Regions from separate parts of the Pseudomonas sp. Pmew2 genome, predicted to be linked through region 1. Evidence: predicted binding sites of a transcription regulator. Region 1 holds the regulator's gene; each other region holds the start of a gene.
The links. The regulator sigma-54, encoded in region 1, starts transcription at its own class of promoters, with help from an activator protein. The targets are predictions, from matches to a motif close to ANTGGCATNNANNTTGCTNT.
Positions count from the first base shown of each region.

Region 1 (10,414 bases):
GAGTGCGCAAGGCAACCTTGAAGCGGCTCACTCCGTCTATTTATAGAAGCCATTATGTTCACTAAAAAAATTCGCAAGTTCCTGCTGCTCGGGGTACTGGCGCTGCTGCTGGCAGCGGTCGGTTACTGGAACATCAGCCCGGAAAGTTTTATGGATCAGCCGGTGTCGACCGTTGACGACACGGTCATCGACTACTATGCGATCAATGCCCACAGCGTGCAGTACCTGCCCGATGGCACGCTTCAGTACGACATGACCTCCGACAAGGTCGAGCACGTGAAAGCCACTGACGTGACCCTGTTGACCACGCCCGACCTGCACATGTACCGCGGTGGCGAGTTTCCATGGCACGTACAGAGCAAGAAAGGCGAAGTTTCGTCCGGCGGCGACCAGGTCGAGCTGATCGATTCCGTTCGTGTCGAGCGTACCGATGAAAAACAACGTACGACTATTATCACTACCAGTCGAATGACCGTATTCCCTCAGAAGCAATATGCGCAGACCGAGCAAGACGTTAGAATCGACGGCGCCGGCGGTGTGACTACGGCCAAGGGAATGAAAGCATATTTGAAAGACAGCAGGATGGACCTGCTGTCCAACGTAAGAGGACAGTATGAGGCTCGTTAAAACTCTTCCTTTATTGCTCGGCCTGGGCGCAGCACTGGGAAGCGCGAGCGCCTGGTCCCTGCCAACCGACCGCGATCAGCCGATCCACATCCAGTCTGACGATGCTCAGCTCGATGACAAGAAAGGCGTAGCAACCTACAAGGGCAACGTCATCATCACCCAGGGCTCGATGAAGATCACCGGTAACACTGTGACGATCACGCGTAATGCCCAGGGCGAAGTGGATGTGTTCACCTCTGTCGGCAATCTGGCCTATTACGAGCAGAAGCCTGCCGTAGACAAACCGATTGTGCAGGCCTATGCCGTCACTATTCAGTACTACGCCGGGCAGGACCGTATCGTCCTCATCGACAAGGCCAAGGTCATCAATGATGGCAATACTTCCGAAGGCGAGAAAATCGTTTATGACACGGTCAGACAGGTCGTCAGCGCCGGTCGGGCCAATGGCGGTGCCAAGGTGACCACACCACGTCCGCGTATCGACATGGTCATCCAGCCGAAAAAGAAAACCGACCAACCTCAGAAGGCCCAGTAAATGGCGACGCTCAAAGCCCAGCATCTGGCTAAAAGCTACAAAAGCCGGCAGGTCGTGCGCGATGTGAGCATTTCCATCGACAGCGGCCAGATCGTCGGCCTGCTGGGCCCCAACGGTGCCGGCAAGACCACCTGCTTCTACATGATCGTAGGTCTGGTCCAGGCTGATCAGGGTCGCGTGCTGATTGACGATCTGGATGTCAGCCATCAACCCATGCACGGTCGCGCCCGAGCCGGCATCGGCTACCTGCCGCAGGAAGCCTCGATTTTCCGCAAGCTTTCAGTGTCCGACAACATCATGGCGATTCTCGAGACCCGCAAGGAACTCGATGCCGGAGCACGCCGCAAGGAGCTCGAAAGCCTCTTGCAGGAGTTTCACATCACCCACATTCGCGACAACCTGGGCATGAGCCTGTCGGGCGGCGAGCGCCGCCGCGTGGAAATTGCCCGCGCCCTGGCCACTGCGCCGAAATTCATCCTGCTGGATGAACCTTTCGCAGGCGTAGACCCTATTTCGGTAGGTGATATCAAGCAGATCATTCACCACCTCAAGGCCAAGGGTATCGGCGTACTGATCACCGACCACAACGTCCGTGAAACGCTGGACATCTGCGAAACTGCCTACATCGTCAACGATGGACAGCTGATCGCAGAAGGCGATTCCGAGACCATTCTGGCGAATCAACTGGTGAAAGAGGTCTACCTCGGCCACGAATTCCGCCTTTAATCGACTGCCCTTTGCGCTTAGCGGCCGATTGATGCCAGTGCAGTGTGTTGACAATATTTTATTTGTCATACCACTCTAGGCAAAGGTACAGGTTTCAGGCATATAATTTGCTTAAGTTGGCGCTCCGGCGCCTGTAGTAGATGGCGCATGAGCGCCGGCGAATAAGGTGTTTAGCCCCTGCCATGAAACCATCGCTAGTCTTGAGAATGGGCCAGCAGCTGACGATGACACCGCAGCTGCAACAGGCAATCCGCTTACTCCAGCTTTCCACACTGGACCTCCAGCAGGAGATCCAGGAGGCGCTGGAATCGAACCCCATGCTGGAACGGCAGGAAGAAGGCGACGACTTCGACAACTCCGACCCGCTTGCCGACAACATCGAACAAAAGCCCAACCCCGACGTTCAGGAACCGACCTACCAGGAATCCGCGCCTACCGTGGATAACCTTGAAGACGGCGAATGGAACGAGCGCATTCCCAACGAACTGCCCGTCGATACCGCATGGGAAGACATCTACCAGACCAGCGCCAGCAGCCTGCCAAGCAACGATGATGACGAGTGGGACTTCACCACACGCACATCTGCAGGCGAAAGCCTGCAAAGCCACCTGCTGTGGCAATTGAACGTCGCCCCGATGTCCGACAAGGACCGCCTGGTGGCGGTTACGCTGATCGACTGCATCAACAACCAGGGCTATCTGGACGAAACCCTCGAGGAGATTCTCGAGTCTTTCGATCCCGAGCTGGACATCGAACTCGACGAAATCGAAGCCGTACTGCACCGCATCCAGCAGTTTGAGCCGGCAGGCATCGGCGCCCGAAACCTGAGCGAATGCCTGCTCCTGCAGCTTCGCCAGTTGCCAGCCAAAACACCTTGGCTGATGGAAGCGCAACGGTTGGTCACCGACTACATCGACCTGCTGGGAAGTCGCGATTACGGCCAGTTGATGCGGCGCATGAAGCTCAAGGAAGACGAGCTGCGCCAGGTCATCGAGCTGGTCCAGAGCCTCAACCCGCGCCCTGGCTCACAAATCGAATCCACAGAAGCCGAGTACGTCATTCCCGATGTAATCGTGCGCAAGGACAACGAGCGCTGGCTGGTCGAGCTCAATCAGGAGTCCGTACCGCGCCTGCGCGTCAATCCGCAATACGCAGGTTTTGTACGCCGGGCCGATACCAGCGCAGACAACACCTTCATGCGCAATCAGTTGCAAGAGGCGCGCTGGTTCATCAAGAGCCTGCAAAGCCGCAACGAGACACTGATGAAGGTCGCCACCCAGATCGTCGAACATCAGCGCGGCTTTCTTGAGTACGGCGACGAGGCGATGAAGCCGCTTGTCCTGCACGACATTGCCGAGGCAGTGGGCATGCATGAATCGACCATCTCGCGCGTGACCACCCAGAAGTTCATGCACACGCCACGCGGCATTTACGAGCTGAAATACTTCTTCTCGAGCCATGTGAGCACTTCCGAGGGCGGTGAATGCTCGTCCACGGCAATTCGCGCAATCATCAAAAAACTGGTTGCGGCGGAAAATCAGAAAAAGCCGTTGAGTGATAGCAAGATCGCTGGTTTACTGGAGGCACAAGGCATTCAAGTAGCCCGTCGCACAGTCGCCAAGTACCGCGAGTCACTCGGGATAGCGCCTTCCAGTGAGCGTAAGCGGCTGATGTGATGCAGGCCCAGCCACAGCGTCCCAGAGACAGGCGCCATGCCTGCCTCTTTATGCACTGGCAAAGGAGAAAGCTGTATGCAAGTCAACATCAGTGGACACCAACTGGAAGTGACCAAACCCCTTCGTGAATACGTTGAGCTCAAGCTCAAAAAGCTCGAGGGGCATTTTGACAAGATTACCAACGTGCAGGTCACGATGACGGTCGAAAAGCTCAAGCAGAAGATCGAAGCCACGTTGCACATCCATGGTGGAGAGGTCGTTGCCAATGCTGAACATGACGACATGTATGCTGCCATCGACCTGCTCACTGACAAGCTAGACCGACAATTGCTCAAGCATAAGGAAAAGCAGCAAAGCATCCTCAAAGGTGCGGCCGCTCGCTAACGCCCATTTAAATGATCCGAATCGAAAATATCCTGACCCCCGGCCGCTCCCTTGTGAACGTGCCGGGTGGCAGTAAAAAGCGTGTACTCGAAGAAATTGCCAACCTGATCGGTCGTGAAGTACCGGGCATGGTTCCGGACACAGTATTCGCAAGTCTTGTTGCCCGCGAAAAACTGGGTTCAACCGGTTTCGGCAACGGTATTGCCATCCCTCATTGCCGCCTTGCTGACTGCAGCGAGCCTGTCAGTGCAGTCATTCACCTCGCTACCCCCGTGGATTTCGACGCCATCGATGGCGCGCCGGTTGACCTGCTGTTTGTATTGCTGGTCCCGCAAGCCGCTACTGATGAGCACCTGGAGTTATTGCGCCAGATCGCCAGCATGCTTGATGACAAAGATGTGCGTAAGCGCCTGCGCAGTGCCAAAAGTGCCGAAGCGCTTTATCAAGTGGTGCTGGACGTGCAGAACGGAAACTGAACATGCGCATGATCATCGTCAGCGGCCGTTCCGGCTCGGGTAAAAGTACAGCCCTCGACGTGCTGGAAGACAACGGTTTTTACTGTGTCGACAACCTGCCTGCCGGACTGCTGCCGGAACTGGCCGAGCGAGCGCTGATCAATACTGAACTGGCCGAGCCCTTGCTGGCGGTGTCCATCGATGCGCGAAACCTGCCCAGTCACCTGACCCGCTTTCCGCAAATGCTGGATGAAGTCCGCTCACGCAACATCCAGTGCGACGTGCTTTACCTTGATGCGGATGAAGCAACCCTTCTCAAACGCTTCTCGGAAACCAGGCGTCGTCATCCTTTGAGCACGGCAGATCGTTCGCTTGCCGAGGCGATACGCGACGAGACAACGCTGCTGGGCCCGATCATCGATCTGGCCGACCTGAAAATCAACACCACCCACCTGAACCTCTATCAGTTGCGCGACGCACTCAAGCTTCGCCTGCTGAACAAGCCCGAGCCAGGCACTGCGTTTCTGATCGAATCCTTTGGTTTCAAGCGTGGCATGCCCGTCGACGCAGATCTGGTATTCGATGTGCGCTGCCTGCCCAACCCGTACTGGAAGCCTGAACTGCGCGACCATTCCGGGCTTGAACAACCGGTTATCGACTACCTGTCGGTGCAACCCGATGTTGAAGAGATGTTTCAGGACATCTTCGCTTATCTGAACAAATGGTTGCCCCGGTTTGCAGCCAGCAACCGTTCTTACGTTACCATTGCCATTGGCTGCACCGGCGGACATCACCGCTCCGTCTACCTGACCGAACGGCTCGGCCAGGTCTTGCAACAATCACTCAAGAACGTTCAGGTTCGCCACCGCGACCTTAGCTGAAAGGATTTTCACTGCGATGCCCGCTCGTCAAATCACCATCATCAACAAATTGGGCCTGCATGCCCGCGCTGCCGCCAAATTCGTCAGCGTCGCAGGCAAGTTCCCTTGCACGATCAGGGTTGGCCGCTCTGAGCAGACCATGGTCGATGGTAAAAGCATCATGGCCGTGATGATGCTGGCGGCAGGCAAAGGCACCGAAATCCATCTGAAAACCGAAGGCGAATTCGAGCAGGAAGCGCTCGATGGCCTGGTTGAACTGATCAACAACAAGTTTGATGAGGGCGAGTAAGCCCTCAAATACGCCCCTTCCAAGGTCACCAGCAGTGCATCCGCAACCAAGCAATCAGTAACGACATACCTGCCAACAGCAGCCCGGTGCCTACGACGAGCCGCAACAACCGCACACCGCTGAGAGCGAATATTCCTGAGCGCATAAGCTGCCTTGAGCCCGGTTACGGGAGTCAGGCCAGAGCGGCCTGATAACGTCGAGACACTTCATACCAATTGATCACGTTGTAGAACGCGTTGATGTATTCGGGGCGACGGTTCTGATAGCGCAGGTAGTAAGCGTGCTCCCATACATCCAGACCCAGAATCGGCGTATTGCCATTCATCAACGGGCTGTCCTGATTACCGCTGCTTTCAACCACCAGCTTTTTGTCGGGGGTGACGCTCAGCCATGCCCAGCCGCTGCCGAAACGGGTCAATGCGGCTTTGGTAAACGCTTCCTTGAATCTGTCGTAGCCACCCAGCTGCTCGTCGATGGCCAAAGCGACAGGGCCTTTGGGCAAACCGCCTCCGCCTGGCACCATCACCTCCCAGAACAACGAATGATTCGCGTGACCGCCACCCTGGTTGATGACCGCCGGACGCAGGTTTTCAGGCAACTGCTTGATGCTGGCCACCAGCTTCTCGATGGACCAGTCAGCAAACTCGGTGCCTTCGATCGCAGCATTAAGGTTGTTGATGTAGGTCTGGTGATGCTTGGTGTAATGGATCTCCATGGTTTGCGCATCGATGTGCGGCTCCAGGGCATCGTATGCGTAAGGCAGTGCAGGCAAGGTATAAGGCATTTCAATGTGCTCCGTAGAAAAGTCCGGAAGTGGCTGCCGAGTGGCGCTGCAACGATGAGCGCGTGTGCTCGCTGCTGCTGTTCAACAACCGATGAGTGCGCGGGTATTCGCCGTGTTCACTGATAAAGCTCAGCAACTCGGCGTAGGTTTTGCTGCTGTGGCGCAAGGCTGCCTCACGGAGCGCCGGAGGAAGACGCTGATCCTGCATGGTCCGCAACAGATGTTGATGAATGGCACACAGGTATTCAGCGCTTTCCTCAGGCTGATCGAGGCTCAGGTGCAGGTCCGCCAGGTTGTGGTGAGAAATCACACAGGCCGCGACGGCCTCGTCGACATCCGCCCAACGCTCGAACAACACTTGCGCCAACGCCAGCGCCTGAAGGTAAAGCTCGCGGGCTTCGACCCACTCGCCCAGATTGAAACAGCGATTGGCCTGCTCGATAGTGCGTTTCCAATGCTGCATGGTCATACCTCCAGGGGACGTTGGCTGGCTGGAATCAAATACCGCCAGCGGTGAGTTTTTCAGGGTTGAGCAACACTTCCAGTTCGCTACGTTGCAAATCAGTGTGCTCAAGGGCGACGTCAATGACCGGACGGCCCTGCTTGTAAGCGGTCTTGGCGATTTCGGCGGCTTTCTGATAGCCAATGATCGGGTTGAGGGCCGTCACCAGAATCGGATTACGCGACAGCGCTTCCTTGAGCTTGGATTCATTGACCTTGAAGCTCGCAATCGCTTTGTCAGCCAGCAGCCGACTGGAATTGGCCAGCAGCTCGATGCTGCTGAGCAGGTTCTGGGCGATGATCGGTAGCATCACGTTAAGTTCGAAGTTGCCGGACTGCCCCGCCACGGTAATCGTCGCGTCGTTGCCGATCACTTGCGCGGCAACCATGGCGGTGGCTTCCGGAATGACCGGGTTGACCTTACCCGGCATGATCGATGAGCCCGGCTGCAATGCCTCCAGCTCGATCTCACCCAGCCCTGCCAGTGGCCCCGAATTCATCCAGCGCAGGTCGTTGGCAATTTTCATCAGCGATACCGCCGTGGCCTTGAGCTGGCCGGATACCGCGACCGCGGTGTCCTGCGAACCGATCAACGCGAACAGGTTCTTGCCAGGTGCGAATTGCACACCGGTCAACGTGCTCAACTGACGACTGAAACGAGCCGAAAACTCAGGATGCGCGTTGATCCCGGTACCGACTGCGGTGCCGCCCTGTGCTAGTGACTGAAGGCTCGGCTGGAGACCTTGCAGATGCTCGACGTTGGCGCGAATCTGCTGTGACCAACCGTTGAGCACCTGGCTCATGCGCACGGGCATGGCGTCCATCAGATGCGTACGACCAGTCTTGACGAAGGCATGGACCTGCTCGGCTTTGTGTTCGGTCACTTGCACCAGATGGGCCAGCGCAGGCAGCAGTTGTTCGTGCAGAGCCAGTGCAGCGCTCACATGAATCGTGGTCGGGATAATGTCGTTGCTGCTCTGCCCGCAGTTGACGTGGTCATTGGGGTTGACCTCTTCGCCCAGCACACGCGTGGCCAGCGTGGCGATCACCTCGTTGGCGTTCATGTTGGTACTGGTGCCGGAACCGGTCTGAAAGATATCCACCGGAAAATGCGCCATGTAGTCACTGGCCAGCAGGTCTTTCACGGCACTGACAATCGCCCTGCTCTGCCCCTCGCTGATCTGCTCCAGCTCCAGGTTCGCCTGCGCTGCAGCCGCCTTGGCCAGCAACAGGGCACGAATGAATTGGCGGGGCATGCGTTGATGGCTGATCGGAAAGTTTTCCACCGCACGCTGAGTCTGCGCGCCGTAAAGGGCCTCGACCGGGACCTGTAGCTGGCCCATGCTGTCGCGTTCGATACGGGTATTACTCATCGCAATGTCCTTGCACCAGTTCAGAGAGGGAAATCGAGGGCTGTAGCACGCAGGTCGCCAGTTGATGAACACAGGCTTGCCAGCGCTGACGCCGCGCAGGCGTGGAGGCGATTGCCTGTAAATCACGCAGCGGACGCCAGGCCTGATCCAGACACAGGCAGCGCCAGTGCCACGGCAATGCCGTATCGCGTGCGGTGTCTATCAAAAGACGGAAAGTGGTTTCGGCAATCATGGGCTGGGGCGCGGCGGTAAAACGCGCCAGATAGCGCCCTTCGGCGAGGTAATGCTCGATCAGCCGAGGCTCGTCGGGCTCAAGGGCGCAACGAATCCGCAGACTCAATCCACGCCAGTTTTCCAGATAAGACAGCTCGTGCAGAACGGACCCCATGACCACAGCTCATCTTAATAATGATATTCATTATTAAATGATATAAAGAATCATTACAAGCGCGATCTTGAGCGAGTGCGTCATACACAGGTGCTGAGATGCCCGCTTTGCTGCCGGTTCCCGGCAGTTCGCGGACGAGTCCGCTCCTACAAAACCTGGATATCGCGGACCAGCGTAGGGCTGCTTCGGCCCGGAGGGCGTGGGAGCGGACTTGTCCGCGATAGGCTGCAAAGCGGCCTTAAAACAGGCCACCTTGGCTGTATCTGGTGCACCGAGGCGCTTGGTTTTGCTGCCGGTTCCCGGCAGTTCGCGGACGAGTCCGCTCCTACAAAACCTGGATATCGCGGACCAGCGTAGGGCTGCTTCGGCCCGGAGGGCGTGGGAGCGGACTTGTCCGCGATGGGCTGCAAAGCGGCCCTAAAACAGGCCACCTTGGCTGTATCTGGTGCACCGAGGCGTGCGAATTCCACGTCATCCGGACACTCAGCCCACCAACATCCGGACACTCGTTCCACGCTTATCCGGACAGGCAGTCGGAGCGCAGCGACGCAGGTTTGCATTGTTAGTCTGAAGCCCCTGCCGCCGTCAATTTCGTTGCGCGCCTGCGCATCGATTCACCCTTCAGTTCAATTCGATAAGCGCTATGCACCAGCCGGTCGAGGATCGCATCGCCCAAGGTCGGATCGCCGATCAACGCATGCCATTTGTCCACTGGCATTTGGCTGGTCACCAGCGTCGAGCGGTTGCCGTAGCGGTCGTCCAGCAGCTCAAGCATGTCGCGCCGTTGCGCGGCGGTAAACGGTGCCAGGCCCCAGTCGTCCAGGATCAGCAGGTCAGTCTTGGCGTAGCCGGCCATCAATTTGGCGAAGCGGCCATCGCCGTGGGCCAGGCCTAGTTCTTCCATCAAGCGCGGCAGACGCAGATAGCGCACGCTGTAACCGTCGCGGCAGGCTTTGTGAGCCAGCGCGCAGGCAAGCCAGGTTTTACCTACGCCCGTCGGCCCGCCGATGATCAGGTTCAGGCCATCGCGCAGCCATTGGCCGCTGCCCAGTTGCAGGATCAAGGCCTTATCCAGGCCACGCGGGCTGCGGTAGTCGATGTCTTCCAGGCAGGCGTTGTGGCGCAACCGCGCGGCTTTGAGGCGGGTGGTCAGGCGGGCGTCTTCGCGCTCGGTCAGCTCGCGATCGACCATCAGACCGAAGCGTTCGTCGAAGCTCAGATCATTGATATCAGGCGTTGCGTGTTGTTCGCCCAGCGACTTGATCATGCCGTGCAGGCGCAAGGTTTGTAGCTTGTCGAGCGTTGGATTCGGTAGCATTTCGAAGCTCCTTTCTCAGGTCAGTGGTAGTAGCCCGGGCCACGCAGGTTGATGTGCTCGTCAGGCAGCAGCGGCAGGTTTTGCTGGGCCAGCGGCAGGCGCTCCAGCCCTTGGCGCAGGATCGACTCGAGGCTTTTGTAGCTGCATGCGCCCAGTGCCAGCGCCCGCTGGCACGCGGCTTCCAGCCGCGCTTCGCCGTGCTGTTTGCTCAGGCGCAGGATGCCCAGGCAGGCGCGGAAGCCGTGTTGCGGATGGATTCGGCGTTCGAGGATGTAGGTGATGACGCCGGCGGTGTTAGGCCCGGTCTGCTCTGCCCAGCGGATCAGCCGTTGCGGTGTCCATTCGGCGTGCTCGCGGTGGCTCTTGGGCATGTGCTCGGTTTGGGTGGTGTGGCGGCCTTTGTGCTGCGAGCGAAGGTGGCTGGCCACGCGCTGGTTGGCGTGGAAGCACTCGACGGTCTGGGCCGTGAGCCGCACT
Region 1 covers NZ_CM176702.1:1,452,576-1,462,989, reverse strand. The annotation lists gene AC4ANK_RS06725 (KdsC family phosphatase) at 1-46, shown strand, start outside; gene lptC (LPS export ABC transporter periplasmic protein LptC) at 55-627, shown strand; gene lptA (lipopolysaccharide transport periplasmic protein LptA) at 614-1,162, shown strand; gene lptB (LPS export ABC transporter ATP-binding protein) at 1,163-1,888, shown strand; gene AC4ANK_RS06705 (RNA polymerase factor sigma-54) at 2,071-3,564, shown strand; gene hpf (ribosome hibernation-promoting factor, HPF/YfiA family) at 3,640-3,948, shown strand; gene ptsN (PTS IIA-like nitrogen regulatory protein PtsN) at 3,960-4,424, shown strand; gene rapZ (RNase adapter RapZ) at 4,427-5,284, shown strand; gene AC4ANK_RS06685 (HPr family phosphocarrier protein) at 5,301-5,573, shown strand; gene AC4ANK_RS06680 (superoxide dismutase) at 5,746-6,357, opposite strand; gene AC4ANK_RS06675 (DUF2753 family protein) at 6,359-6,820, opposite strand; gene AC4ANK_RS06670 (class II fumarate hydratase) at 6,855-8,231, opposite strand; gene AC4ANK_RS06665 (hypothetical protein) at 8,224-8,619, opposite strand; gene istB (IS21-like element ISPsy14 family helper ATPase IstB) at 9,182-9,937, opposite strand; gene istA (IS21 family transposase) at 9,958-10,414, opposite strand, start outside.

Region 2 (10,414 bases), 1.1 Mb from region 1:
CGCTGCAGGGTCCACTCCTGCGAAGGGTGATGACCGTCTTGCACGGCGTCGAGAAACATCAGCCGGGAAGCGCTGATCGGGTGCCCGCGGTCCTTGCTCAATACACTCGCGCGGGCCTCCAGCTCGGCCGGCTGATAAAGGTCCATGAGGCGCAGCCTGCCCAGTACCTCTTCCTGAGAATAACCCAGCATTTTCTGCGCACCGACGTTGAACGTCTTGATCAACCCATCCAGGTCGGTTGCAATGATCGCCACTTCGGTCGCGGCGTCCAGCACACTGCGCAATTGCCCGTGCGCCGCCCGTAACTGCTGCCCGCGCTGGCGCAACTCGCGGGTACGCTGCGCCACACGCTGCAGCGCTCGCTGACGCTGGCTGATCAGGCTGTAGAGCAACGCGCTGAGCATCAGGCTCAAAAGCCCGCCAAGCCAAAGCACCCGGCCCGGCATCATGGTCTGATTGCTCTGGCTGAAGATTTCCGTAGGGCGAACCTCGACCAGATAATCCCTGTCACCGAGGCTCAGCAGGCTGCTGGCATACAAATGATTGCGTACTGCTACGACCGGCGACTGGTAAACCTGCTCAGGCTTTGCCGGCGAACTGAGGTCAAGCATGGTGACCGCAAGATTGTCTTGCTCCGCTGTGCCGATGCTCATTAATTGCGTCAGGCTGATCACTGCAGTGACATAGCCTCTCAATTCGGAAGGCGACTGGCCGATGGAGAACACCGGCGCCACCAGCAAAATTCCGTACGTGTCTGACGGGTCAAGGGCCAACAGGCTGATACGAGGCGTTGCAACAATGCGCTTGAGCAAACGCGCACGCTCAAGGGCGACATGACGTACCGGCTCTGAGGCTATATCAAACCCCGACGGCGTCGGAACTTTGCTGAGTGTCTGGATGAATCGAACCGGAAAATACTCGTTGCGTACAGTGGCGGTTTTCAACGCACCGTTTTCATCCATTTCACGTATGGCGTATCCGGCTGAGCCCTCCTCACGCGCCTGCTGTTCAAAAGCGGCCCGCTCCGCCAGCGTCACTCTGGGGTTCCAGGCGTAGGCCTGGGTTCCAATCAGCAATGGCGCGACAAAGCCGTCGAATTCCGACTGCTCGACCTGATGGGAAAAAATAAAGAAGCGACACAGGGTGTCCAGCCGAGTGACCTGCCGGTCCAGACGCTCCTGAAGATGACTGAAGCGCTCCGCAGCAAGCATGTCGAAACGCTGGCGCAATTGACGCTGGTACAGCTCATTGTCGGCCAGCGCCAACATGATGGTAAGTGCTGCTCCGACCATCAATGCCAAAACGGCTATTGGCCACGCTGAGAGCTGGCCGTTGATGAAACTCAGAACTCTGAGCCTGAACCGTTTCGCTGTCATACACAGAAACTCATGACGCCAACATGCTGAAGCGTCAAGCTGGCTATGACTTCTGTTATAGCTATTCGCCAGTAATTTTCATAGGGAGCGATGAGCAAACCTGTACAAAACTGTTACAGGCAAGCTCATCACACACCGTATCAGGCACGCGCCATGATTTTCCAGGCGCGATGAATCTTGCCGTTGCGGGCAAAATCCTGGTCGATGGTTTGCGCGGTAATATCCTCGACCGCATAGCGCTGACTCAGATTTTCATCGAGCACGAACTTGCGGAAGTTGTTGGAGAAGTACAGCACGCCACCCGGAGCCAGACGCGCCATGGCCAGATCGATCAGCTCAACCTGATCACGCTGCACATCAAAAATGCCTTCCATGCGCTTGGAGTTGGAGAACGTCGGCGGATCGATGAAGATCAGGTCGTATTCGTCGCGATTGGCCTGCAGCCAGGCCATCACGTCGCCCTGCTCCAGACGATTCTTGTCGGAGAAACCGTTCAACGACAGGTTGCGCCGCGCCCAGTCCAGATAGGTCCGCGACAGGTCAACGCTGGTGGTGCTGCGCGCACCGCCCTTGGCGGCATGCACGCTGGCAGTCGCGGTGTAGGCAAACAGGTTCAGGAAGCGCTTGCCGGCCGCCTCGCGCTGAATACGCATGCGCATCGGACGATGGTCGAGAAACAGGCCGGTGTCGAGGTAGTCGGTCAGATTGACCAGCAACTTGACGCCGCCTTCACTGACTTCCAGAAACTGGCCCTGCGCGCTTTGACGCTCATATTGTTTGGTGCCGCTCTGACGCTCGCGACGTTTGATCACCACACGGTTCTTGTCGATGTTCAACGCCTGCGGAATCGCCGCCAGCGCATCGAACAGCCGGGCCGAAGCCTTTTCCGGATCGATGGACTTGGGCGCTGCGTATTCCTGAACGTGAACCCAGTCGTGATACAGGTCGATCGCCAGCGAGTATTCAGGCATGTCGGCGTCATACACGCGGTAGCAATCGATACCTTCGCGGCGCACCCATTTGCCCATCAGCTTGAGGTTCTTTTGCAGGCGATTGGCAAACATCTGCCCGCCTTCGCTCAGGCGCGCCTGTTCGACCACCACCGGTTCCGGCTTGATCGGGTTGCCGTTCTTGTTGAGCTTTCTTTCAACGACTTCAACTTCGACAGGGTTTTCGCGCTCGATCTGACGCTGCTCGGGTGTGCGACGCTCGCCCGTCACGAACTGGTCAGGCGTGACCTTGATCAGCAGCAATTTGCACGGCAAGGCACCGTTCCAGAACGAATACTGTTTGTGGCTGCGAATGCCCATGCGCTTGCCCAGGTCAGGCGCGCCGGTGAACACCGCAGCTTCCCAGTTAAGGCAGGCCTGACGCAGGCGCTCGCCCAGATTCTGGTAGAGATACAGCAGGCTGGCTTCATCACCCAGACGCTCGCCGTATGGAGGGTTGCAGATCACCAGACCTTTCTGGTTCTGGTCGGGACGCGGCTCGAAGGTCGCAACTTCGCCTTGATAGACCTTGATCCAGTCGCTCAGACCTGCACGTTCGATATTGTTGCGCCCAGGCTGGATCAGTCGCGGATCAGCCTCGTAACCGCGAATCCACGAAGGTGTTTTGGCCAACCCGGCTTCCGCGCGGGCCAGCGCTTCGTCGTGCAGCTTGCGCCACAGCGCCGGGACGTGGCCCAGCCAGGCCGAGAAGCCCCAGCGTTCACGCTTGATGTTCGGGGCGATGTCGGCGGCGATCATGCCTGCCTCGACCAGGAACGTACCGACACCGCACATCGGGTCAGCCAGCGCGCCGCCCTCGGCAGCGATGCGCGGCCAGCCAGCGCGGATCAGGATCGCGGCGGCAAGGTTCTCCTTCAGGGGCGCAGCACCTTGCTGCAGGCGATAGCCGCGCTGGTGCAGGCTGTGGCCAGAGAGGTCGAGAGACAGAATTGCCTCGCCGCGATCCAGGCGCAGGTGCACGCGCAGGTCAGGGTTGATCTTGTCCACTGACGGCCGCTCGCCATCCGGTGTACGCAGCTTGTCGACGATCGCATCCTTGACCTTCAGTGCACCGAAGTGGGTGTTATCGATGCCCGACCCGTGGCCACTGAACTCCACTGCGATGGTGCCATCGGACTCGAGATGATCATGCCACTCGACATCGAGCACGCCGTGATACAGGTCTTCGGCATCCTTCATCGGGAAGCGCTTGAGCACCAGCAGCACGCGGTTGGCTAGCCGCGACCAGAGGCACAGCCGGTAGGCGGTCTCCATGTCGGCCGAGCCGCGAATGGCCGATGTGTGCTCGCGGGTCTCTTGCAGACCCAGTGCCGTAGCTTCCTCGGCAAGCAGTCCTTCGAGGCCTTTGGGGCAAGTAAGGAAAAGTTCGTAGCGATCCGACATGTGTATTCCAGGGCCTGAGCCGTCTGCGGCGGGCAACGCATTGCCCTGCCAGATTTGAACAGGCGTCTTTCGTGGAGAACGCCTGCGTGGCACGTGATGTGTGCCGGTCCACCGCATGATCCTGTCATGTCATTGCGGCAGTTTTCGGGAGTATTAGAACAGATATCCGCCAGGACGATGTCGGCAATAAAAAGACGTAATTAAAAAGTCACGCTGGAAAAGTCACATTTCTACCGTGCCCATCGCGACCCTTCGTCGCTTAACCAGCCAAGGCATTAGGCCACCATACGAGACTGACAAGCGATCTCATCTGGCTCGCAAACCCCTGCGTCAAAAGGGCTGCGCCAAACAATCAGTGTTTGAACAGACCATTGCTTATTGCTCGACAGACCTGAATATGACGTGCTTATGACAAAACGATCATTCACACCGACCTGTGCTTTGGTTAGAAATCGTCTCAGGTCATCTCCGCAACGGTTATGACATCAAGGTCCGCGACGCCGGCAGCGGGCCCCAACGGCAGAAGATTCTGCCCGACCTCATCACGGGGTCTCAGGGATATTACAGTCAACAGACGAGGGCATTACCCTATGAGAAGACTTAAGCGTGATCCGTTGGAAAGAGCATTTTTACGCGGATATCAATACGGCGTTCATGGTAAATCCCGTGAGCTTTGCCCTTTTACTCTACCGTCAGTACGCCAGGCATGGATCAATGGCTGGCGCGAAGGACGCGGCGACAACTGGGACGGTATGACCGGCACTGCGGGCATCCACAGACTCAACGAACTTCACGCGGTCGGATGAGGCGATTCAAAGACTTTCAGGCCTCTGTCGGGCCACCCACATGATTGACTGATTCACACCTGTACCATGCACGCCCGACCCGGGCGGCGGGCCAACGCCCAGGGGCTCTCTCGAGGAGCCCCTTTTTTTGCCTTCGATTCAGCGTACGGCCGGTGGCATTGCCGCAATGGCGTCCACCGATTCGCGAATCAGCGCAGGGCCCTTGTAGATGAAACCGGAATAGATCTGCACCAGACTGGCACCTGCGGCTATCTTCTCGGCAGCATGCCGGCCTTCAGTGATGCCACCAGCGGCAATGATCGGCAGACGACCTGCCAGCTCACCGGCCAGCACCTTGACGATGTGCGTGCTTTTTTCCCGCACCGGCGCGCCCGACAGACCACCCGCTTCATCGCCATGCGGCAGCCCTTCCACACCCTGGCGGCTGAGCGTGGTGTTGGTGGCAATCACCGCATCCATGCCCGACTCGATCAGTGCAGAGGCCACCAGCACGGTTTCTTCATCGCTCATGTCCGGGGCAATCTTGATCGCCAACGGCACGCGTCTGCCGTGCTGCTGCGTCAGTTCCTGCTGGCGCAGGCTCAGGGCCTGGAGCAGTTGCTTGAGCGAGTCACCGAACTGCAGACTGCGCAGCCCCGGCGTGTTGGGTGAGCTGACGTTGACGGTGACGTAGCTGGCGTGGGCATAGACCTTGTCCAGGCAGATCAGGTAATCGTCCACCGCACGCTCGACCGGCGTGTCGAAGTTCTTGCCGATATTGATACCCAGAATGCCGCGATACTTTGCCGCCTGGACTCGGGACACCAGGTTATCGACGCCCAGATTGTTGAAGCCCATGCGATTGATGATCGCCTCGGCATGCGGCAGGCGGAAAATGCGCGGTTTGGGGTTGCCCGGCTGTGGACGTGGCGTCACAGTACCGATCTCGACGAAGCCGAAGCCCAGCTGCGTAAAGCCATCAATGGCTGCACCGTTTTTGTCCAGACCTGCTGCCAGCCCCACAGGGTTGGGAAATTCCAGCCCCATCACACTGACCGGCAACTTCGCCGGGGACTTGCTCAGCAGACCATTGAGGCCCAGCCGCCCGCCTGCACTGATCAGGTCCAGCGACAGGTCATGAGAGGTTTCCGGAGAAAGTTTGAACAGTAACTGGCGGGCCAGGTTATACATGGCGGGATGGGCTCGTGAGCAGCTGAATTCAGGGTGGCGATTATAGACGCGTGCAGGCCTGTCAGGCGAGGCGCGCGACAAACTTGTTGCTCACTCTTCCCCGGCGATGGCATATGCCTTGCTTGAAACCGCTATCGGCACTCACTCCAACGGCGGAGCGGTGCATGGACAACGGCGTCGCTTCGACACTTGCATTGCAATGGGTCGGACGACGCCTTTTTTCTGGACGGACCTTTGATGAAGCACGCGCGATGAACGAACGAACCGGTAATGCGCTGGACTGGGTGGCCGGTAGTGACGCCCCGGAAATGAACAGCCTGGACGTGGGCTTCATGGCATTGACCGACTGCGCCCCGCTGGTGGTTGCGGCCACTCAGGGTTTCGCCCAGCCATACGGCCTGAGCCTGAACCTCGAGCGTCAGACCTCCTGGGCCGGGCTGCGCGACAGGCTGGTCAGCGGGCAGTTGCAGGCGGCACACAGCCTGTATGGTCTGATCTATGCGGTGGAACTGGGCATCAGCGGTGGTCCGGCGACCGACATGGCCATCCTCATGGGACTCAACCAGAACGGCCAGTGCATCAACCTGTCCCGCGAGTTGCAGCAGGCGGGCGTGATCACTCCTGAAGCACTGGACAAACGCGCGCACCAAAGCGGATCAAGGCTGACCTTCGCGCAGACCTTCCCCACCGGCAACCACGCCATGTGGCTCTACTACTGGCTGGCCAGCCAAGGCATCCATCCACTCGATGATGTGACCAGTGTCGTGGTGCCACCCACGCAAATGGCGCAACACCTGCAGGCTGGGCGCATCGACGGTTTCTGCGTCGGCGAACCCTGGGGCGCCAGCGCCGTTCAGCAGCAACTGGGCTTCACCATGGCGACCAGCCAGTCGATCTGGCCGGATCACCCGGGCAAGGTGCTGGGCTGTACCCGTGAGTTCGTCGAGCAGAACCCCAACACCGCCAGAGCGCTGATCATGGCCGTACTGGAAGCGAGCCGCTTCATCGAGGAAAGCGACCATAACCGGCGCAGTACCGCACAACTGCTCAGCGGTGCGGATTATCTGGATACCTCGCCGGACTGCATCGAGCCGCGCCTGCTTGGCCACTACAGCGACGGCCTCGGCAATCACTGGCAGGACCCACATGCAGTCAGTTTCCATGATCAGGGGCAGGTCAATTATCCGTGGCTGTCCGACGGTATGTGGTTCATGACTCAGTTCCGGCGCTGGGGCCTGTTGCGTGAAGACCCGGATTACCTGGCTGTCGCCAGCCGTGTCCAGCAACTGGACCTGTATCGCCAGGCAGCAGATGCGCTGGGCATCGACGCACCCACTGCAACCCTGCGCAGCAGTCAGTTAATCGATGGCAGGATCTGGGACGGCAGCGACCCCGCAGGCTACGCGCGTAGCTTCAAGCTCCACTCGCTGGCCGACAACGCGCCCGCTGTGGCCAGTCGTTGACGGAGAACGTGACCATGCTGCGTATCCTGCTTATCAATGACACGGCCAGAAAAGTCGGTCGCCTCAAATCGGCATTGATAGAGGCCGGTTTTGAAGTAATCGACGAATCCGGACTGATCATCGACTTGCCCGCCCGCGTTGAAGCGGTGCGCCCGGACGTCATCCTGATCGACACCGAATCGCCAGGACGCGATGTAATGGAGCAAGTGGTGCTGGTCAGCCGTGACCAGCCGCGGCCCATCGTGATGTTCACCGACGAGCACGATCCGGGCGTGATGCGCCAGGCAATCAAGTCCGGGGTCAGTGCGTATATCGTCGAGGGTATCCAGGCCCAACGGTTGCAACCGATTCTGGACGTGGCGATGGCCCGTTTCGAGAGCGATCAGGCACTGCGTGCGCAACTGCATGCCCGCGATCAGCAACTGGCCGAACGCAAGCGCATCGAGCTGGCCAAGGGGCTGCTGATGAAAATGAAGGATTGCAACGAGGAAGACGCGTACACCCTGATGCGGCGTCAGGCGATGAGTCGCCAGCAAAAGCTGATTCAGGTGGCCGAGCAAATTATCGCGATGAGCGAGTTGCTGGGGTAAACGAGCGAAGAACGCCTGCTCGCACAGGCGTTCTTCCGCTACCAGGTTAATGGGTGCAGTCGGTCAGCTCAGCACCACGTTCTTCATCGCGGGGATGTAGCCGTAGTCATACACTTCCTGCACAAACGAGCGATCGCCCTCCAGTAGAATCCTCACCGTCGGTGCCTCGGTACCGCCAATGCGGTAATCCTCGCCAGAGGTGGGTACGCTGTCGATGAACGAGGTCACCAGACCGTTCGGCATCACACAGTGCGAGTAAGTCTGAAATGGCTGTGCAGGCGGATTGCCCAACACCAGGCCGGAAGCGTTCATCGGCCGGTAAGGCCCGAACAAATGCTCGCCGACAAACCCGTAAACACCATCCGGACCCGTAACACCATCGGCATAAGTAAACTTGTGGCTGATGGTGAACAAGTAATACTTGCCGTCCTGAAAGACATAATGCGGGCGTTCAGTCTGATCATTGACACCTACTGCGGTGACCAGCGGCGGAAGTATTTCCCACTCATCACCACTGAGGTCTTTCGCAACGGCCAGTCCGATACAGCCGACTTGAAATCTGGCACCGCCTATTTCCTCATGACCTAGGGAATCTCCGAACAAGTCCCGGTTATGCGAAAATCGCCTGACCACCTGATCCGAGCCTCCCATGAGCCAGATGAGCTTTTCCGATTTCGAATATGCCAGCAAGCGCAAGCAGACACGCCGCGAACGCTTCCTCGCCGAGATGGATCAGGTCGTCCCCTGGACAGGTCTGCTGGGCCTGATCGAACCGTTCTACCCCAAGGCCGGCGGTGGCAGAAAACCTTATCCGCTGGAAACCATGCTGCGCATTCACCTGCTGCAGAACTGGTTCTCCCTGAGTGATCCGGCCATGGAAGAAGCGCTCTACGAAATCACCCCCATGCGCCAGTTTGCACGCCTGACGTTGAGTGCGCCGATACCGGAAGACACCACGATCATGAACTTCCGGCACCTGCTGGAGAAACATCAACTGGCTCCTGCAATCCTCGCGGTCATCAACGGTTATTTGCAGGAAAAAGGCCTGTCGCTGCGCCAGGGCACCATCGTCGATGCCACCATTATTCATGCCCCAAGCTCGACCAAGAACAAAGACGGCGAGCGTGATCCCGAGATGCATCAGACAAAGAAGGGTAACCAGTATTTCTTCGGTATGAAGGCCCACATCGGCGCTGACGTTGAGTCTGGACTGGTTCATCACGTCCATGGCACTGCGGCCAATGTGGCCGATGTCACTCAAGTCGCCGAACTGCTCCACGGGGAAGAAAACGCGGTCTATGCGGACGCTGGCTACACCGGTGTCGAGAAGCGTGAAGAGCACGAAAATCGTAACGTGATCTGGCAAATCGCGGCGCGGCGCAGCACGTATTCCAAGCTGAACAAACGCAGCCTGTTGTACAAAGCCAAGCGCAAGATCGAGTACTGCAAAGCGCAGACACGCGCCAAGGTCGAGCATCCGTTTCGGGTCATCAAGCGCCAGTTTGGTTACGTGAAAGTACGCTTTCGTGGGCTGATGAAAAACACGGCCCAACTGACCACGCTGTTCGCCCTGTCGAACCTGTGGATGGCTCGAAAGCGACTAATGGGTTTGGGTGAGTTGCGCGCTTAACACGGAAAACCGAGCGAAAAACGCGCTCGACTCACACTGCATCAGACCGTTTTCAGAAAAATAGCGCTATGTGCCTGGCAAATTACGGCTTGCCACCGCTGCGCGGCAAGTTGATCGGAGCATCCCTAGCGGAACAGGACCAAGTTCTGCGGCGCCTACTGTATGCGTGCCGCGTTCGCCGGCGACATTGCCTTCAAAAACCATGTACAACTTGCCATCATTGGGATCAATAAACGGACTGGGGTCGCGAAAGTTCCAGGTCGAGTTCTGCGCTTCGGTTTGGTAATATTTGCCGTCGGCCTCGAACAGTGTTTTCACCTCCGTAAAGTCTTTCAATTCCACGCCCTTGTCGGACGTCACAATACGGCCACGTACTTTGGCAATTGCCGCACCCGGCGTTACACAGGTGTAGTACAGGTCGATATCGCCTTTATCATTCAACAGTACGGGTGTGCCCGCCCACTCCCGGGTGGTTGGCGACACACCTTCGGCCATTACCCGGCCACCAAAGATCCAGTCCTTTCCGGTGCGCGAGTACCAGTAGCACATGCGTGCCCGGCCATGACGATCTTCCCAGTCACGCTTGATGTCATAGCGGCCATTGGCACCGACATACTGCGGATCGTCGGGGTGGCGGTCAGCCGTCAGCGTGACGATCACCGACCAGCCGTTGACTGAAACCACGGTGCCGTCAAGCTCGCGCAACGGCATGGTGTCCCAGATGAATACGGTATCACTCATGACCGGAAAATCCGGGCTTACCAGAGGCTGCGTGGTAGTCGGATCATTTTCATTGACCTTCAGCGCATCAGCTCTGGACCAGATGGTGGGTGCGTAATTGATGTTACTCATGATGATGTCCTTTATTGGCGCCTGCAATGAAGCGCGAAGAGGAAGACAGCCCGGTCGGCGCGGCTGTATTGCCGGGAGGTACCCGGGATCGGTGTTTCAAGCCCTTGAGGGCAACTGAAAACCGGAAAAAGAGC
Region 2 covers NZ_CM176702.1:2,524,950-2,535,363, reverse strand. The annotation lists gene AC4ANK_RS11380 (sensor domain-containing diguanylate cyclase) at 1-1,376, opposite strand, end outside; gene rlmKL (bifunctional 23S rRNA (guanine(2069)-N(7))-methyltransferase RlmK/23S rRNA (guanine(2445)-N(2))-methyltransferase RlmL) at 1,517-3,769, opposite strand; gene rmf (ribosome modulation factor) at 4,360-4,575, shown strand; gene AC4ANK_RS11365 (quinone-dependent dihydroorotate dehydrogenase) at 4,714-5,745, opposite strand; gene AC4ANK_RS11360 (CmpA/NrtA family ABC transporter substrate-binding protein) at 5,997-7,208, shown strand; gene AC4ANK_RS11355 (ANTAR domain-containing response regulator) at 7,223-7,798, shown strand; partial or broken gene AC4ANK_RS11350 (glycoside hydrolase family 68 protein) at 7,862-8,383, opposite strand; gene AC4ANK_RS11345 (IS5 family transposase) at 8,448-9,428, shown strand; partial or broken gene AC4ANK_RS11340 (glycoside hydrolase family 68 protein) at 9,552-10,280, opposite strand.
Region 2: a site for sigma-54 is predicted at 5,851-5,870, ahead of AC4ANK_RS11360 (CmpA/NrtA family ABC transporter substrate-binding protein). Genes of this name have one in related genera too.

Region 3 (10,414 bases), 2.6 Mb from region 1:
AGTTGCGCGCTTAACACGGAAAACCGAGCGAAAAACGCGCTCGACTCACACTGCATCAGACCGTTTTCAGAAAAATAGCGCTATGTGCCTGGCAAATTACGGCTTGCCACCGCTGCGCGGCAAGTTGATCGGAGCATCCCTAGGCGCAATTGTCCGCGTGACAGATCGCTGACATCGTTGAGCGCACGCTTCCCGGCCTCCAGCTCAAGCAGGCAACGACGCGCGTGGTCCAGATACACGCGGCCGGCATCGGTCGGCACGACGCTGCGGCGGGTGCGGTCGAACAGTTGCACACCCAGGCTGCTTTCCAGCTGCCTGATCTGTTGCGACAACGCCGGTTGCGAGACATGCAGGGCCTCGGCCGCCCGGGTGAAATTGCCATGGTCGGAGACTGCCAGCAAATAACGTATATGGCGTAACAGCACGGCATCACCATAAGGCAGGATTATGGCGATGATCATAAATCAGTCTTGGATCTTATGGTGATAGTTGCCGATGCTGTGATTGATATGAATTCATTCCGGAGGGTTACCTATGCCGCACAGCAACATTTCCAGAGCACCGCGCCAGAATCTGACTGAACGTGTGCTGCAGGCCAAGACCGCAAAGAACCTGACGTGGGCAGGGCTTGCAGAAGGTACGGGGTTGAGCGTGGTGTATGTCACGGCTGCATTGCTCGGTCAGCACCCATTGCCGGAAGCGGTGGCCGAGGTAGTCGCCGAGCGTCTCGGGCTGGACAGGGACGCGGTCGCCGAACTGCAAACCATCCCGTTGCGCGGCAATGTCGAAGACGTCTCCAGTGACCCGACGATCTATCGCTTCCACGAAATGGTTCAGGTCTACGGCACAACGCTGAAGGCATTGGTGCATGAGCAGTTCGGCGACGGCATCATCAGCGCAATCAACTTCAAGCTCGACATCAAGAAAGTCGAAGATCCGGAAGGGGGCGAGCGAGCCGTGATCACCCTTGATGGAAAATTTCTGCCCTATAAACCGTTCTGAGGACGCTGAGATGAGTGATAAAGGAAGACCGCCATTTCCACCCTTTACCCTGGAGACGGCTGTCCAGAAAGTCCGTGGCGCCGAGGATGGCTGGAACTCTCGCGATGCGGCGAAAGTTGCGCTGGCCTACACCGAAGACACCTACTGGCGTAACCGCAGTGAGTTCATCAATGGCCGCGCAGAGGCTCAGGCCTTTCTGGAACGCAAGTGGCGCAAGGAACTGGACTACCGGCTGATCAAGGAGCTCTGGGCATTTACCGATAACCGCATAGCCGTGCGCTATGCCTATGAATGGCATGACGACTCTGGCAACTGGTTCCGTTCGTGTGGCAACGAAAACTGGGAGTTCGCTGCAAACGGCCTCATGCAGCGGCGCTTTGCCTGCATCAACGATTTGCCGATCGCCGAGTCCGAGCGCAAATACCATTGGCCATTGGGGCGGCGACCTGATGACCACCCTGGGTTAAGTGAGCTTGGCCTCTGATTCAGTCGTCAAAGAGACCTTCGGGTCTCTTTTTTATTGGGCGTCCGAATGAGGCAATGATGAAGTGCCGCCATTGTCAGGCGGCAAGTCGACACTGGCAAAAAAACGGCACCCCGCTTGCCGCTTTCTCCTCCCACAGCGGAAATGCCTTGCCGCTTTTCTGGCATTGCCGCCTCGCCGCCGCCTGCGGCCCCCGCAATCATTGGCTTTTGCAACATGGCACGCCGATTGCTTTGTCAGTAACAACAGAATCAGGTCAACCGGCAAAGGTTTCCCGAAATGAGCATCAGCTTCGATAAAGCGCTAGGCATACATGAAAAGGCTCTGAACTTCCGGGCTCAGCGTGCAGAGGTGTTGGCCAACAACATCTCCAACGCCGATACCCCGAACTTCAAGGCTCGCGATCTGGACTTCTCGTCGGTGCTGGCTGCCGAAAACGACAAGGTGCAGAACGGTCATTTCGCGCTGAACAAGACCAACAGCCGCCATATCGAAGCCGAAGGCATGGGCAATGATGACGGGACGCTGCTGTATCGCACCCCGTCGCAGCCTTCGCTGGACCAGAACACCGTCGATTCCCAGGTCGAGCAGGCCAGCTACACCGAGAACGCCATGGGCTTTCAGGCCAGCTTCACATTGCTCAACAGCAAGTTCAAGGGGCTGGTTGCAGCCCTTCGCGGAGAATAATTCATGTCACTAGCCAATGTGTTCAACATTGCCGGTAGCGCCATGAGTGCCCAGACCACGCGTCTGAACACTACGGCCAGTAACATCGCCAACGCCGAGACCGTGTCTTCGAGCATGGACCAGACCTACCGCGCCCGTCACCCGGTGTTTGCCACCGTGATGCAGGGTCAGCAGTCCACAGGCGGTTCGCTGTTCCAGGATCAGGGCGAAGCCGGGCAGGGCGTTCAGGTCAACGGCATCATCGAAGACAGCTCGAACCTGGAAGCACGTTACGAGCCCAATCATCCTTCCGCTGACAAGGACGGGTATGTCTACTACCCCAACGTCAATGTCGTGGAAGAAATGGCCGACATGATTTCTGCCAGCCGGTCTTTCCAGACCAACGCCGAAATCATGAACACCGCTAAATCCATGATGCAGAAGGTTCTGACCCTCGGTCAGTGATAGAAGGCGAACGTTATGGCCGATAACACCACAGCAAGCAGCGTCTCATCGACGTTCTTGAACACACTGCAGAATCCGACGCCGACCGCGACGAATTCCACCGGTACGCTGGGCAAGGACGCGTTCCTGCAGCTGCTCGTGACGCAGATGAAGAACCAGAACCCGCTGGACCCACAGGACAACACGCAGTTCGTGGCCCAGCTGGCACAGTTCAGCAGCCTTGAAAGCATGCAGAACCTGACGTCGACGGTTGACACGATTGCAACCAGTTACAAGTCGTCCCAGGCGTTGCAGGCATCGTCGCTGGTAGGTCGCTCGGTGATCATCGATTCGAGCTCCACCACCGTGGATACCACCAAGGGTATGACCGGTTCGATCGTTATTCCGAGCGCCACTACGGCGACAAGTATCAAGGTTTACGATTCGCAATCGAATCTGGTCGACACCGTCGAGCTGGGCGCGCAGAAAGTCGGCACCACCAGCTTTTCCTGGGACGGTACGGACAGCGACGGTACAGCGCTTGCGTCGGGCAACTACACCTTCAAGGCTGAAGGCTCGGTTGACGGCAAGAACACACAGCTTTCGACTTACCTGCCTGCCACGGTCAACAGCGTCACGTTGGGTGTGAATGGTGCAGAAACAATGCTCAATCTGGCCAGCGGCAGTGTTGCCCTGTCCAAAGTTCAAACCATCGGATTGTAGAGCCTACCAGGCGCAGGAGTGAAACATGTCTTTCAATATCGGCCTTAGTGGGCTCTATGCTGCAAACAAAAGTCTCGACGTTACCGGCAACAACATTGCCAACGTTGCGACCACTGGCTTCAAATCGTCGCGCGCGGAGTTTGCCGATCAATACGCTCAATCGATTCGCGGCACTTCCGGCCAGACCAATGTGGGCAGTGGCGTAACAACCGCAGCGGTTTCCCAGCAGTTCTCGCAGGGCAACCTGACTACCGGTACTGCCAACAGCCTCGACCTTGCCATCAACGGCAACGGTTTCTTCATGCTCAGCAATAACGGCGAGAAGCTGTACACCCGTGCCGGTGCATTCCACACCGACAAGGAAGGCTACGTCGTCAACAGCGGCGGTATGAAGTTGCAGGGTTACAACGTTGATGCCAACGGCAGTGTGGTAACCGGTGCATTGAGCGACCTGCGGGTGGATTCGTCCAACCTTCAGCCCAAGGCAACCACCGCCATTACCAACGTTGCCAACCTGAATTCGACCACTGCCTTGCCGTCGCTCACTACGTTCGACGCGACTGACACCAAGTCGTACAACATGAAGTACAGCACGCCGACCTATGACACTCAGGGTAACGCGCATACGCTGGATCAGTATTTCGTCAAGACCGGCACCAACACCTGGTCCATGTACTCGCTGATGGACGGTCGCAGCATTTCCGACCCGACCACTACTACGGCCGACAAGAACGACCTGACATTCGACTCCTCGGGTAATCTGGTCGTCGCAGCGCCGGGCACCGTACCGACCGACAGTGCGAACATCAAGTTCAACACTGATGGCACCTTTACTGTCGCCAACTGGGTACCAGGTGTGCAATCCGGCACCGGCACGACCGCCAGCTGGGGCGCGAACGGTGCTACGGGTGCCTCCATCAAACTGAACATGGCCGGTATTACCCAGACCGCGTCGGTGTCGGGCCTGATCACTCAGGACCAGGACGGTTACGCCACTGGCCAGCTCAGTGCGATGAGCGTTGATGCAACCGGCAACCTGTTCGCGACCTACACCAACGGCAAATCCCAAGTGATCGGGCAGACCTCGCTGACCAACTTTGCCAACGTGCAAGGCCTGGCGCAGGCAGGTGGCACCAACTGGCGTGAAACCTTCGCTTCGGGCGTACCGGTCAGCGGCACGCCGCAATCGGGCACCCTCGGCTACATCACTGGTCAGGCGCTGGAAGAGTCCAACGTCGATCTGACCATGGAGCTGGTCAACCTGATCAAGGCGCAGAGCAACTACCAGGCGAACGCCAAAACTATCTCCACTCAAAGCACCATCATGCAAACCACTATTCAGATGACTTGATAGTGTAGAGCGTTAAATAAAGCCCCTTTTCGAAGGGGCTTTTTTTTGGTTGTTTTTTACAAGGTGATGCACGCTCGAGTTTAATTAAACTTGCAGAAAGTTCAGTCAATGTACTTGGAAATCTCCTACGCGCGATGATGTGAGAATCAAAACTCCTCTATGAGTTGCCCTTTGGGGTAAAGGAGTTTTCATGTCGTTCAATACCGCGATCAGCGGCATTCATGCCGCGAATAAAAGGCTGGAGGTGGCCGGTAACAATATTGCCAACTCCGGCACTATCGGGTTCAAGTCGTCGCGTGCGCAGTTCTCGGCGCTGTATTCAGCCAGCCAGTTGGGCAGTGGTCGCAATGCTGTAGGTGATGGCGTACGTCTTGCTTCAATGCAGCAAAACTTCAATCAGGGCGAAAGCATGACCACGTCGGGTAATCCGCTCGACATGCGTATTCAGGGCAACGGCTTTTTTGTGGTGAGTGACGGTGGGTCTCTTGCCTATACCCGTGCCGGAGCGTTCCTCAAGGACGCGGCGAACTTCGTTGTGGACAGCGAGGGTGGACGATTGCAAGGCTATGCGGCAAACGAGCAGGGCGAGATCAAGCGCGGGTTGCGTACCGACTTGCAGATTGATACATCGAATGTATCGGCCAGAGCCACCACGCGGGTTGCCGAGAACATCAACCTGGACGCCTCGCTGCCTTCGCTCGCGCGCTTGCCGGTCTTCGACCCGGCCGATCCTGCGACCTACACGCGGGTCGTTGGCCGTACCATTCAGGATGCGGGGTCTGGAGCAGGAGCCACTGCGGTGCCTGCGGCGGATCATGAGCTGAAGCAGTATTTCGTCAAGACCGGCGACAGTCAGTGGTCCATGTATGTGCTGATCGATGGGCGTAATCCGGTGGACCCGAACAGCGTGGCACCGTTGCAAGTAACCCTTGAGCAAAGACCGAACGGATCGCTGTCATACAGCGGCAATAGCCAGCACCTTCGTAAAATCTCGGATACCGAATTTGCCCTGCAAGGCTGGCGGCCGGCTGAAGAGGTCAATGGTGCCTGGGTCAGTAACGGCGCTGCCAATGGCGGCACAGTGTCGCTGCCGTTGAATAATGGATCGATCAGCATGCTTGATCCTGGTGATGCGTTGATGGATCGCCCGGTTCCGGCGTTCGATCCATCGGACCTGAAGACGTACAGCGATATGTTTGCCAATGCGATTTTCGACAGCCAGGGCAATCAGCACGAGCTGAAGCAGTATTTCGTGAAGGACGGCACCAACAGCTGGCGCATTCATGCGCTGATTGATGGCCGCAACCCGCAGATGCCTGATTCCACCGACCCGCTGACTGCAAACATCGTGTTTGATTCTGGCGGCTGGGTACAGTCATTGACCGGCGGCCCTGGTTTTGCGAGTACCCATAGCAACGGTCTGCAACTGACCGGCTGGACACCGGCCATGCCTGCCGAGCGGGTCACAGGGCCAGAAAAATGGGTACCCAACGGTGCGGCTGGCAGTGCGAAGGGCATTACGATCGACTTCACCAACCTGCTGCAGCACAACGCCGCCAGTTCGCGTTCTTCCACGCATGTTGATGGCCATGCGGCGGGGCAGTTGAGCAGCTTGAGCGTGGGGCGCGATGGCATCCTGTGTGCCGGGTTTACCAATGGCATGAACAAGAATATCGGTCAGGTGATACTCGCCAGCTTCTCCAATCCGCAGGGGTTGCAGGCGCGCAGTGATACGCGCTGGACCGAATCCGCCGACTCTGGCGTTGCCGATTACGATGTGCCGGGCGTCGGCACGCTGGGCAGCCTCATTGGCGACGGGCTGGAGGGGTCCAATGTCGTCCTGGCTGATGAGCTGATTGCTCTCATCCAGGCGCAGACGGCTTATCAGGCCAACTCCAAAGCCATATCGACAGAGGCGACCGTGATGCAGACGCTGATTCAGTCGACCTGATCAGATTGAGCAGTCGGATTTGATGAAGTGACCTTTCAGCCGTGTCCAGCCAGGCCCGGGGCTGGTCTGGGCGCAGACAATCCGGCTGTCGCCCTGCCATTTGTAATAGTGAGCGGGGGCGGCCTGGGCGAGGAGGGCGAGGGTCATCAGGCTCGCGCTGGCGATGCCGGCAATGCATGCACGAAAAAGCATGAGGGTTCCCGTTCAGGGCTGCGGTGTCGGCAAGATTATCACTGTCGATCCGCTTGTCAGCCCATACCAATGAAGTTTTTTTGGCGGTGCTCGCTGCTTGATGATCGGCAGGCGGCAGTCCTCCGCCGCTATTGGGCGGCGCTTTGCCCGAAGGGCATCATCGAATGCCGGTTTTTGCTGGTTAATCAGGCATTTGTATCGAGCCTGACAAGTTGGTTCAAAAATTGCTTTAACCCTTTCAGAACAGCTACAGGCGGCAAGCGTCTGTCGGAGGAGGAAGACTGTGGACAAGTTGCTTTACGTCGCAATGAGCGGTGCATCCGAAAACGCGATCGCGCAGAAGGCTCACGCCAACAACCTGGCAAACGTATCAACAAACGGTTTCATGCGTGACCTTGAACAGGCCCGCTCGATGCCGGTGTTTGGCGAGGTCATGCCGTCGCGTGCCTATGCGATGAGCGAACGTCCGGGGACCGACTTTTCCGCCGGTGCCATGGTTGAGACCGGCCGTGAACTGGACATCGCCGTCAAAGGTGATGGCTGGATTGCAGTGCAGACCCCCGATGGTGGCGAAGCCTACACCCGCAGCTCCGGCATGAACATCGATGCCCTGGGTGTGTTGCGCGACGGCAGCGGTTTGCCGGTAATGGGCAATGGCGGTCCGATTGCCGTGCCGCCTCAGCAGCAGATCGAGATCGGTGCCGACGGCACAATCAGCATTCGCTCACTCGGCGAAAGCCCACAGGTGATGGCGCAGGTCGACCGTATCAAGCTGGTCAAGCCTGACCTCAAGACCATGGAAAAAGGCCCCGATGGCCTGATCCACACCAAGACCGGTCGGCCTGCCGACGCAGATGCCACCGTTCAGGTCGAGTCCGGCTTTCTGCAGGCGAGCAACGTCAATGCGGTCGAGGAAATGACCTCGGTACTGGCCTTGTCCCGTCAATTCGAATTGCACGTCAAGATGATGAAGACCGCCGAAGAAGACGATCAGTCTATGGCTCGCGTCTTGCAACTTGGCTAATCAATGACAGCTTGCGCCGACAAACCGGCGCTTGAGGAGAACACACATGCTTCCTGCACTATACGTCGCTAAAACCGGCCTTGCCGCTCAGGACACCAACCTGACCACTATCTCCAACAACCTGGCGAACGTTTCGACCACAGGTTTCAAGAGTGATCGTGCCGAGTTCCAGGACCTGCTCTACCAGATCAAACGCCAGCCGGGTGCCCAGTCCACTCAGGACAGCGAGCTGCCATCCGGTCTGCAATTGGGTACCGGTGTGCGCATTGTCGGTACGCAGAAGAACTTCACAGCCGGTAGCCTGCAGACCACCAACAACCCGCTGGACCTGGCGGTCAACGGTCGTGGTTTCTTTCAGGTGACCCAGCCGGACGGCACTGTTGCCTACAGCCGCGACGGTACTTTTCACCTGGACGCCAACGGCCAGATCGTGACTGCCAACGGCTACGCTCTTGAGCCTGCGATTGTCGTTCCACAGAACGCCCAGACCTTCACAGTCGGTCAGGACGGTACTGTTTCCGTCACGCTGGCCGGTGCAACCGCCACACCGCAGATCATCGGCAACATCCAGACCGCTGACTTCATCAACCCGGCCGGCCTGCAGGCCATCGGCGGCAACCTTTATCTGGAAACCGGTTCAAGCGGCGCGCCGCAGATCGGCACGCCTGGCCTCAACGGCCTGGGTCCGACCCTGCAGAACACCCTGGAAAACTCCAACGTCAGCACCGTTGAGGAACTGGTCAACATGATCACCACCCAGCGTGCTTACGAGATGAACTCCAAAGTGATCTCGACCGCCGACCAGATGCTGCAGAACCTGACTCAGAACCTGTAAGTGTTTGATGTTGTCGCTCGTAAAACTGCTCAATCCGATGGGGCGCCTGATAAGCGCCTGTTACACCGCGAGGTTTCAAGTGTCATGAACCGCCTTAGTGTTCCGCGTTTTTCAGTGTTGATCGCTTCATTGTGCGGGATCACCCTGCTGTCTGGCTGCGTTGCGCCGACGGCCAAGCCCAATGACCCTTATTACGCTCCGGTGTTGCCGCGTACACCCATGTCGGCCGCTGCCAACAATGGTGCCATCTATCAAGCCGGTTTCGAGCAGAACCTGTATGGCGACCGCAAGGCTTTCCGTATCGGCGACATCATCACCATCACGCTTTCCGAGCGTATGGCAGCCAGCAAGGCGGCCACTTCGGCCATGACCAAGGACAGCACCAACAGTATTGGTCTGACCTCGCTGTTCGGTTCGGGGCTGACCACCAACAACCCGATTGGTGGCAACGACCTGAGCCTGAACGCCGGTTACACCGGCGCGCGGACCACCAAGGGTGATGGCAAGGCCGCACAGAGCAACAGCCTGACCGGTTCGGTCACTGTGACCGTGGCGGATGTGTTGCCCAACGGCATTCTGGCGGTGCGTGGCGAGAAGTGGATGACCCTCAATACCGGTGACGAGCTGGTGCGGATTGCCGGTCTGGTTCGGGCTGATGACATCGCCACCGACAACACAGTGTCGTCCACCCGTATTGCCGATGCACGTATTACCTATTCGGGGACTGGAGCCTTTGCCGATACCAGCCAGCCAGGCTGGTTCGACCGGTTCTTCCTCAGCCCGTTGTTCCCTTTCTGATAGCGGGATAAACATGATCAAGCTCAAGCAACTGATAGTGGCGACCTTGTTGTTGTCCACAGCGTTCGGCGTTCACGCCGAGCGTCTGAAGGACATCGCAAGCATCTCCGGCGTGCGGGCCAACCAGTTGATCGGTTACGGTCTGGTCGTGGGTCTCAATGGTACGGGCGACCAGACCACCCAGACCCCGTTCACCCTGCAGACGTTCAATAACATGCTGTCGCAGTTCGGCATCAAGGTGCCGTCCGGTTCCGGCACTGTGCAGTTGAAAAACGTTGCAGCAGTTGCTGTGTACGCGGATCTGCCAGCGTTCGCCAAGCCGGGTCAGACGGTCGATATCACCGTTTCCTCGATCGGTAACTCCAAGAGCCTGCGCGGTGGTGCGCTGTTGATGACGCCGATGAAGGGTGTCGACGGCAATGTCTACGCCATCGCACAGGGTAACCTGGTGGTCGGCGGTTTTGACGCGGAAGGCCGTGACGGTTCGAAAATCACTGTCAACGTTCCGTCGTCGGGCCGTATTCCCGGTGGTGCGTCGGTCGAGCGCTCGGTGCCGAGCGGCTTCAATCAGGGTAATACCCTGACCCTTAACCTGAACCGGTCCGACTTCACCACTGCCAAGCGGATTGTGGACAAGATCAATGAGCTGCTTGGTCCTGGTGTTGCTCAGGCGCTGGACGGTGGCTCGGTACGTGTGACCGCGCCGCTTGATCCGGGCCAGCGTGTCGACTACCTGTCGATTCTGGAGAACCTGGAAGTCGACCCGGGCCAGACCGCTGCCAAGGTCATCATCAATTCGCGGACCGGCACTATCGTGATCGGTCAGAACGTCAAGGTTTCGCCCGCTGCGGTAACGCACGGCAGCCTGACCGTGACCATTACCGAAGACCCGATTGTCAGCCAGCCGGGCGCATTGTCCGGTGGTCAGACGGCGGTCGTGCCGC
Region 3 covers NZ_CM176702.1:4,019,550-4,029,963, reverse strand. The annotation lists gene AC4ANK_RS18415 (IS5 family transposase) at 1-14, shown strand, start outside; partial or broken gene AC4ANK_RS18410 (LysR family transcriptional regulator) at 135-461, opposite strand; gene cynS (cyanase) at 535-1,002, shown strand; gene AC4ANK_RS18400 (nuclear transport factor 2 family protein) at 1,013-1,486, shown strand; gene flgB (flagellar basal body rod protein FlgB) at 1,766-2,173, shown strand; gene flgC (flagellar basal body rod protein FlgC) at 2,177-2,617, shown strand; gene flgD (flagellar hook assembly protein FlgD) at 2,633-3,319, shown strand; gene flgE (flagellar hook protein FlgE) at 3,345-4,670, shown strand; gene AC4ANK_RS18375 (flagellar hook protein FlgE) at 4,861-6,621, shown strand; gene AC4ANK_RS18370 (hypothetical protein) at 6,622-6,813, opposite strand; gene AC4ANK_RS18365 (flagellar basal body rod protein FlgF) at 7,097-7,837, shown strand; gene flgG (flagellar basal-body rod protein FlgG) at 7,884-8,672, shown strand; gene flgH (flagellar basal body L-ring protein FlgH) at 8,757-9,470, shown strand; gene AC4ANK_RS18350 (flagellar basal body P-ring protein FlgI) at 9,484-10,414, shown strand, end outside.
Region 3: a site for sigma-54 is predicted at 7,025-7,044, ahead of AC4ANK_RS18365 (flagellar basal body rod protein FlgF). Genes of this name have one in related genera too.